4 regions of the Aliiglaciecola litoralis genome follow, and region 2 is predicted to be linked to each of the others. Evidence: predicted binding sites of a transcription regulator. Region 2 holds the regulator's gene; each other region holds the start of a gene.
What was found. The regulator LexA, encoded in region 2, represses DNA repair genes until DNA is damaged. The targets are predictions, from matches to a motif close to TACTGTATNNNNATACAGTA.

Region 1 (2,209 bases), on a different contig from region 2:
ATAGGGCGCGTTGTGGGTGTCGCTAAAATATGGCGTTAGGCCACACTCATTAAATTCGCTTAGTTCTTGGTCGTATCGCGCTGAGGTTTGATGTGCTGCAGCAATAATTTCGCTGTTTATATGATTAAGGGTGTACACACCAGTTTCGACAATATTTTCTAAGGTGTCTCGGCGCACCGTGTGGGGGCGCATGATCATACCAAGTAAGGCCGGATCAGCACCAAGATGAAAAACAGAGTTAACAATAGCGACATTGTGCACTTGCTGATTGCTTTGCGTGCCGACTAGATGGGCGCTTTTAAACCCCGACAGTGAATTGACAAATTGTGCCCGAAAACGCGAGTCCATATTGTGTATGTCTGTAACAGTGTACTTCACGCTCGCAGCTTTCCTATTCTTGCACCAATCACAACGTTATTCGTCATCACGTTTAGCGATAACTTCGATGCCAAAGCCGTTATCAATAATCAACACTTCTATTGGCTGACAGCATATTTGGCAATCAACAATCTGTTGTTGGCCAATATCATTAACTTCGTCTATTTCAAGGTCATTGAACGTCATGCAATAGGGACATTCGAACTTTTCTGCAGCAGTAAGACTCATTTGCTACTCCACTTTGTTTGATGTTGTGTGTACGCGTACTTGGCATTAAAAGTTCGTTTAGTTAAAAACTTTAAGTACTGACTGGATATACAGTGATTTTTAAAATACACTGATTTTTTTAAGGCTCACTGCGACCTATTATTATTGATGAGAGCGACTCTTTTACCCAGTAAATACTACTTGTCACATTTTCAAGAGTTTATTGAATTTGTGACTGGCCCTTGTGCGCATTTGTTAGACAGTGATGACAGTCAGTTTATCAGCTCATTTCAAACTTTACCCGAAGATGCCCAATGTTTATTTGTCAGGGGACTTAATCGAAAATCGCCCATCATCAAAACAGCGTCACTTGACTATGAGGAAATAAATAATACCCAACAACACATGAACACCTTGCTGCAACAGGGGTTTTATCAGCCCGTTACTGAGCAGCATAGCGATCAGTTATTAACTACTTTAACCAAACCCGAGTTAGCATTAGTGTTAAGACAAGCTGGCGTGAATCTTAAGAGTTCGGACAACAAAGCCACCTATTTAGAATACGCGATGGAAGTGTGTGATTTTTGCCATCTCAGTCCTTTGCTTGGCACTGAAAATCTAGTGCGATTAGGATTTGAGACGCAAATCCGTTATTTCCTTTTTTTGTTTTTCGGGGATCTTCGTTCTGGTTTAAATAAGTTCTCAATGCGTGATTTGGGCATCATGCCCACTCGTCGCGGTGTCACTCAGGATGCCGCGCGTTTTGATTTTATAGATGAAGCAAAAAGTGCATTTTTCTATGCCTGTCAGCGCAAAGATATGCATCAGCTAACGATTTCACAACAGCTTGAGCTTGCGATCGATGTCAAGCACTTCCCTAGCCCGCAGGGGACACTAGCCAATATTAATTACGATCGATTTTTATGTAAATTGGGCAAGGCTATTGTGTCTCACCAGCCTGAATTAGGTATCGAGATTCTGGCATTATCGGGGGAACCCCTCGCCCAAGAAAAGGTCATTCGCGAACGCTACAAGCAAGGCGACAAAGAATGGGTAAAACAGCGTTTAGAAGAGATTATTGATAACCCCGACTCCGAGGTATTGCTAACCTTTGCTGAAGACTTTTTAGACCGCAAGTTTAACCAAAAACGCACTAGCGTTTTAACCGATATGTTACGCGAGCAATCCGCCTCTCTCAAAATTGATGAGATGTACATGGACTCGGTCGAGAACGGTGTGAAAGTGCATTACCAAAAACAAGGCAAGCAAGTATTTCGCACTGAAAATAGATTGTGGCGTGCCTTATTTGGATTGGTGTTTTGGGATGAGTTGTTTGAAAACCAACAAAGCTCACTGATCACCGAGTTCGATTTCAAACCTCAGAGTATTTCGCAAAATCAATTTTATATCACCTGCGAACAAGCCATTGAAACGCGGCTTTATCGTATGACCAGCAGTAAGGCCGTGTTCATGCAATTGTCAAAAGTGATGCTGGAAAAATACGGTAGTCCCAATGGCATTTTTCGTTGGCATCGTTCTTTATTGGAAGTACTCGCGGTCTTTTTCGATTATGTCGATATCGACGCATTTAAAGCACAGATGCGCATGATGGCCCAAGATTTCA
Region 2 (2,209 bases):
TACTAAGAATCGCACTTTACTGCCGGTAGGAATGACAAGTGGTCGATCTACTTCAAGTAAGTAATTCTCACCTTTGTCGAATTTGTTGTTGATCTGCTCAGGCTGAGTAGCAAGTGTAGAATAAAACTCAACGTCATTATCCATGTACTTGTAGTGCCACTTCCACTGAGACCCGGTCACCAAAACGGTCACATCAGGTTCACTGGTATCTTCCATTGCGATCAAGGTTTTGGCAGCTGGAAACGCCATAACGACCAAAATGATGAAAGGGATAATTGTCCAAGCAATTTCTACTTTGACACTTTCATGGAAATTAGCTGGTTTAGCGCCACGTGATTTGCGATGGAATATCATGCTCCAAAACATGACCGCGAATACAAGCACGCCGATGACTACACAGATGATAAACATCAGCATATGTAAGTCGTAGACTTGCCCACTAATATCAGTGACACCTTTGCGCAAATTCAACTGATATTGGTCAACAGCTGAACTGGTTTCTGCTGAGACAGCAAACGCAAAGCAACTAACTAGTAATGCTAATGCGCTGGACCATATCTTTTTCACTCAACACCTCCTGTTGAAATAAGTCTTTGCCAAGGGAGTAACGAACAGTGATTAACCGCAAAAAAACTCAGTAGTGGTAAATGACTTGATTTATTTTTGTTATGACGTTGTAAAAAGCGGTATAAGAATCACCCAACTTGGCGTTTGAGTCTAGTGTTTTTTGTTATTCTTTTGAACAAGCGCTTGATTTTTATCCAAAATCAGCTTGTGTGCATTTTTTATGAGCAAAACCTATTTCTACAGTACGCCAAGCTTTTGGGATCAGATGAGTGCAGATCGACGATCTTGCTGTTACTTTAATCAGTTAAAGTGAAAAACAAAGCAGATGAAAATGGACTTCATAAAACCGGCTCGACTCATGAAGTGCAGATCGACTTTAGTCATGTTTAAAAGGCTTGCCGGATAGATAAAATTGGCTCACTACGAGGACATCCTTGTCCTCTAACGCTGTTTTGAGGTGGGCAGTTCGCTAACTCTTTTTACATCCAATCGGCGTTACGAATAACACCGACGGCAATCCCTTCGATATTGAAGGGTTGACTGGCTAAATCGACTTTAATCGGACTGAAGTCTTCGTTCTCAGCATGTAACAACACTTCGCGGCCGCGTTTTTCAAGGCGTTTTACGGTAACGTCTTCATCCACACGGGCGACCACTACCTGACCATTGTGCACATCGGTGGTGCGATGAACAGCCAACAGATCACCGTCTAAAATGCCAATGTCTTTCATACTCATACCGCTGACCCGCAGTAAAAAGTCAGCGCTGGGTTTGAATAAATCCGGATCTACTTTGTAATGACATTCTACATGCTCTTCTGCCAAGATAGGTTCACCCGCGGCCACACGACCGATAAGTGGCAATCCGAGCTCTTCGATTTGATCATCTAGAGGAACATTCAATTTAATCCCACGAGAAGTGCCAGGTAAGATATCTATCACGCCTTTTCGCGCCAACGCTTTTAAATGCTCTTCAGCGGCATTAGCAGATTTAAACCCTAAGGTTCGAGCTATTTCAGCGCGCGTGGGAGGCATGCCTGTTTCAGACATAGTGGTTTTAATGATCTGTAAAATTTCTTCTTGTCTTGGAGTTAGTGGACGCATGACCAGCCTGTTTTTCTATACAGTTTAACTGTCAGTATATACAGTTAATGTTAGAAAACAAACATTGTTATGATCAATTCAAAAGGTTTTCCGCTGATTCTTCGTGGCAAACTCAAAATTTAGCTTTTCAACCGAGCATAAAAAGGCATAATTCACGGCTTCGTGCTATGCTCCCGTTGATTTTGAAACCTCAAGGTGTGATATATGGTCTGGCTGCATAAATTGCTGCTTTCCTTGTTTACGTTACCGGTTAAATGGCTGGTGAAAGTAAATAATATTCCTACAGATATCGAAAAAGAGTTAGGAATAGACAAAAACAAACCGATTATTTACGTGTTGCGGACTCACTCCATTACCGACCAATTGGTATTGAAGATGTCCACGCAAAAAGTTGATCTTCCCAGCCCTAACAAGACGATTCGCATCGGCAAGGAAGAACACAGCGCCTGCGTATTTTTAGAACAACCGCAGTCTTTGGTTGGACGCACCATCAAAGGTACCAAAATAGCGGCTGATTTCACTCACCTATTTAAATTGCA
Region 3 (2,209 bases), on a different contig from region 2:
CCGCCAATATGCGGCTAAGCCGCCGTAGAGGGTTAACATGTTATGGATCCGTAACAGCAGTCCATCCGGGGGAAACAAGCAGATATCTGAGGTGACCAAATACAAATGCTCGGCAATCTCGGTCAGCTTTTTTTGCTCAACATCAGCACGGTAGGCTACTACTTGTAAATGCTGATCCAGTGCAGCTGCGGTTCCCAAGCCCATGCCTTTTTGAATACCAGCGGCTAGCGCTAACTGGTTCAACTGGATCACGGTGTTGGACTTTGCGTGTAAAATAACGATAGGCTTAGCACCTTGGTGAGCATCATTGTCCTTAGCTAAATCATCGGTCGTTGGCGCTAATGCACCAAGGTCACACAAACTGTCTAGCTGCAAGTTTGGAAAATGCAGATAAAGCCACAGCGACTGCATCGCTAACTCACTTTAGATTGAGGAAGCTGAATGACGTTATCGGCATGACGGACACGCGTCAGTGTGGGCCAGGCCTTTGTCATATCGACTTGGAAAGGATTATCAGGCCAACCTCCTTTACGTTTGGTGATTTGTACCGACAAACCTTGCGCGTGGGGACTCAATTTCATGGCTAAATTGACCGGTAGCGACATGCTCAGCTGACGCTTGTGTCGGAACAGTAGATGTAATGCATCACCTTGCTCTGCCGCCAGTTGTAAACGCTTCGCTTGGGCGACCTCGAGTTGTTGATGCCACAACAACACACTATGACAACAGCCGCTTTTCAGGCATTGTTCGGCACTCCACAATGCATGCTCTGGGGTCTCGGGCTGTATGATCAGTATGTGCTCTAAAGACAAGCCTGCTTGAGCAAACATCTCACCATTGATTTGCATGGGAGCGGCAATGAACACGAGTTGCCGCTGAGTCTGTTGTTGTCTGGCTCGCAAAGCGGGCAATAGCAGACGAATTTCGCCAATACCCACAGCGCTATCTATATCGATAACGCCTTGCTGAGGGAACCCTCCATGCAGCGCCACATCCAGCTCTTGATAGCCGGTGCTGTCGGTATTGGCGATGGCATTTTGCTGATTTGCCTGCCATACCAATCGCTTATTTTTCAATTGTTCAAGTAAGGTATTCATAGTTAAATTTATACTGTGTTTATATACAGTATATTGATCAATTTAGCAGATGCAAGTGTTGCGCTGAGCTGAGATTATTCAGATTGATCATACTAAAGAGGCTTAAAGCAGTGCTTTAGTCTATATTTCAATGAGTTCGGGTTAGTGAAACGTCCTTAACTTAAGGTAAAATTTAGTCTAACAAATGTCATTATAAAACAGAGTAGAGAATGATGAATTACTGGTTATTCAAAACGGAGCCAGACGCCTTTAGTGTCGATGATCTGGCCAACCGCCCCGGCCAAACTGAACATTGGGATGGGATCCGTAATTATCAGGCGCGTAATTTCTTACGGGATAAAGTGCAAGTCGGTGATGCGGTCTTTATTTATCATTCGAGCTGTAAAGAGGTTGGTATAGCAGGATTGGCTGAAGTGGTAAAAGCAGGCTATCCCGATCACTCCCAGTTTGATCCAGAAAGCAAATACTATGATCCTAAGTCATCTGTGGATGCGCCGCGCTGGTACATGGTGGATGTAAAGCTAACCCGCAAATTCAAGCAGGTACTGACGCTCAAGACAATTAAACAAATGCAGCAAATCACTGACATTGGCTTAGTCAAAAAAGGTCATCGACTGTCGATTATGCCAGTTGAAGAACAAGAATTCTTATATCTATTAGAGCAATGTGATGGATTGTAGCTATCTCAACTAGAGTACACCTCAATGCCCAGAGTTCGCGCTAATATCGGGCTCTGCTGAAGTTCTTTGTCGGGTATGCTCAGAGGTGAGGTTATGACAGGCAGTGACAAACCCACCAATTGTATTCTTGCACCAAGGAATGCGGATATCAGAAGGCTGTTTGGCAATATACTGGCTGATCTGTGGCATTTCCATTTCGGTTTTTTTTAACGCCTTTGTGATCACTTCCTCTACGGTGAAACGCTTCTCACAACATTGCATGATCACGTTCTCAACTTGACCAACAATAAAACTGGCAAATTTATGATCTTCAGAACTGATAAGTGCGTGCTTTTGTAAATATTCTAAACGCATTAAATACATATTCTGTAGTTGGCCAGAGGCAATGATTAAAGCATTCAACGAAAAGCGGTGCTGGCTATCTAATGATTT
Region 4 (2,209 bases), on a different contig from region 2:
GCGTTCTGTCAAGCGGCGGCACTTGCAGGATACGCCTGAACTTGCCTCTGATATGGGTGAACTCAGACGCAGAACCTTGCATTCAGGGTTACAGCAATGTGGCTATCAAGATCAAGCATTGAAGAAAGCAGTATCCGACTGTTTTGACTATTTTTATTACCAACGCAGCAACTTTCAAGTGAATAAGACTATATGTTCTTTATTGGCAGAACTGGCTGAAAAAGTCCCTTTGATCGCAATCACTAACGGGAATGTGAATTTACAACAGATCGGCATTGCAGATTATTTTACACATTGTTTGAAAGCCAGCTTGCAGCAACCGATGAAACCCCATCCCATGATGTTTGACCGTGCAGCAACTATATTAGGCATTCCGCATAAACAGGTACTCCATGTTGGTGATAATTTAGAAAAAGATGTGATGGGCGCCATTGCGGCGGGTATGCAAAGTGCGTGGTATGCCTGCAATCGAAAAATGCACATTAACCATGAAAGAATAACTGTTCTTCCTCATGTAAAACTCACTGAGCTAACGGATTTAAAGAAATTAGTCGGTTAATTCGACTTGTGCCCAGCATTTCGGTTATTGCCAATGCCGTTGTCGCCATTTGAGTCTAAGCAGCAAAAGTCTAGTTTGCTCGCCCAGCCGGTCAATTTGAGTGTATAAAAACACAGTATAACTGGTATACTGTGGCAAATTTTATTTTCTTGAATTGCCCTTATGGATGTATCACGACTTTTAGACCAGCTTAACGATAAACAGCGTGCGGCTGTCGCTGCGCCAGCCTCAGACATGTTGGTATTGGCAGGTGCCGGGAGTGGAAAAACCCGCGTACTGGTGCATCGCATGGCCTGGTTAATGGAAGTCGAAAAAATCGCTCCGTTTAGCATTTTGGCAGTGACCTTTACTAACAAAGCGGCGCGTGAAATGCGCGGTCGAGTTGAGCGATTGATGGGCTCAGCATTGCAAACCATGTGGATTGGCACCTTCCACGGGCTCGCACATCGTTTACTACGCACTCATTATACTGAAGCTAAATTACCGCAAAACTTTCAAATTCTCGATTCTGATGATCAGTACAGATTGGTTAGGCGGGTGATTAAATCGCTCAATTTGGATGAAAAAAATTGGCAACCTAAATCAATTCAATGGTACATCAACGGTAATAAAGACGAGGGATTAAGACCGCAGCATATCGATACCCAAGGTGATCCCACCAAGCAAACCATGAAGGATATTTATCAAGCTTATCAGCAAACCTGTGATCGCTCAGGCTTGGTTGATTTTGCGGAATTACTGCTGCGTGCCCATGAACTTTGGTTGAATAATCCGGAGATCCTGAAGCATTACCAACGCAGGTTCAGGACAATATTGGTGGACGAGTTTCAAGACACCAACAATATTCAATATGCGTGGCTTAGAATGCTCAGCAGCAGCCCTGAAAACAACATGATGATCGTCGGTGACGATGATCAGTCTATCTACGGTTGGCGAGGAGCTAACGTCGAAAATATCCAACATTTCTTAAGGGACTTCCCAGCCGCCAGTACCGTTCGACTTGAGCAAAATTACCGCTCAACCGGTAATATTCTGAAAGCGGCCAATGCGGTTATAGATAACAATCAAGGGCGTTTAGGCAAAAACTTGTGGACCGAAGATGCCGAGGGCGAAGCGATTTCTTTGTATGCTGGTTACAATGAATTGGACGAAGCACGTTTTATTGTTGCCCGTATCAAAGAATGGTCAGACAAAGGCGATGCACTTTCTGATTGCGCCATTTTATATCGTAACAACGCGCAATCACGGGTACTAGAAGAAGCCTTGTTACAAGAATCTTTGGCTTATCGTATCTACGGCGGACTACGATTCTTCGAGCGCCAAGAAATTCGAGATGCTCTGGCTTATTTAAGGCTTATTAACCAACCCATTGACGATGCCGCGTTTGAGCGCATAGTGAATACACCGACCCGTGGAATAGGTGATAAAACACTCGGTATCATTCGAGAAGCCGCCCGCGGTGCGGAGTTATCGATGTGGCAAGCCACGCAGACAATGTTGGCAGAAAAACGCCTCTCTGGCCGCGCGGCATCGGCATTACAAAATTTCGTCGAGCTGATATTGAAGATGCAGAGCGATATTCGCGAACTGCCATTAGAAAAACAAGCAGATCACGTGATAAAACATTCCGGTTTGTTTGCCATGTATCAG

Region 1: a site for LexA is predicted at 682-701, ahead of ABD036_RS15390 (exonuclease domain-containing protein). Genes of this name have one in related genera too.
Region 3: a site for LexA is predicted at 1,109-1,128, ahead of imuA (translesion DNA synthesis-associated protein ImuA). Genes of this name have one in related genera too.
Region 4: a site for LexA is predicted at 658-677, ahead of uvrD (DNA helicase II). Genes of this name have one in related genera too.

The regions. Positions count from the first base shown of each region.
Region 1 covers NZ_BAAAFD010000010.1:53,345-55,553, forward strand. Annotated here, with positions in the region: gene ABD036_RS15380 (flavin reductase family protein) at 1-378, opposite strand, end outside; gene ABD036_RS15385 (zinc ribbon domain-containing protein) at 415-606, opposite strand; gene ABD036_RS15390 (exonuclease domain-containing protein) at 787-2,209, shown strand, end outside.
Region 2 covers NZ_BAAAFD010000002.1:616,204-618,412, forward strand. Annotated here, with positions in the region: gene coxB (cytochrome c oxidase subunit II) at 1-567, opposite strand, end outside; gene lexA (transcriptional repressor LexA) at 1,047-1,670, opposite strand; gene plsB (glycerol-3-phosphate 1-O-acyltransferase PlsB) at 1,875-2,209, shown strand, end outside.
Region 3 covers NZ_BAAAFD010000004.1:10,735-12,943, forward strand. Annotated here, with positions in the region: gene ABD036_RS08560 (Y-family DNA polymerase) at 1-411, opposite strand, end outside; gene imuA (translesion DNA synthesis-associated protein ImuA) at 414-1,097, opposite strand; gene ABD036_RS08570 (EVE domain-containing protein) at 1,310-1,777, shown strand; gene ABD036_RS08575 (hypothetical protein) at 1,799-2,209, opposite strand, start outside.
Region 4 covers NZ_BAAAFD010000004.1:157,021-159,229, reverse strand. Annotated here, with positions in the region: gene ABD036_RS09195 (HAD-IA family hydrolase) at 1-559, shown strand, start outside; gene uvrD (DNA helicase II) at 722-2,209, shown strand, end outside.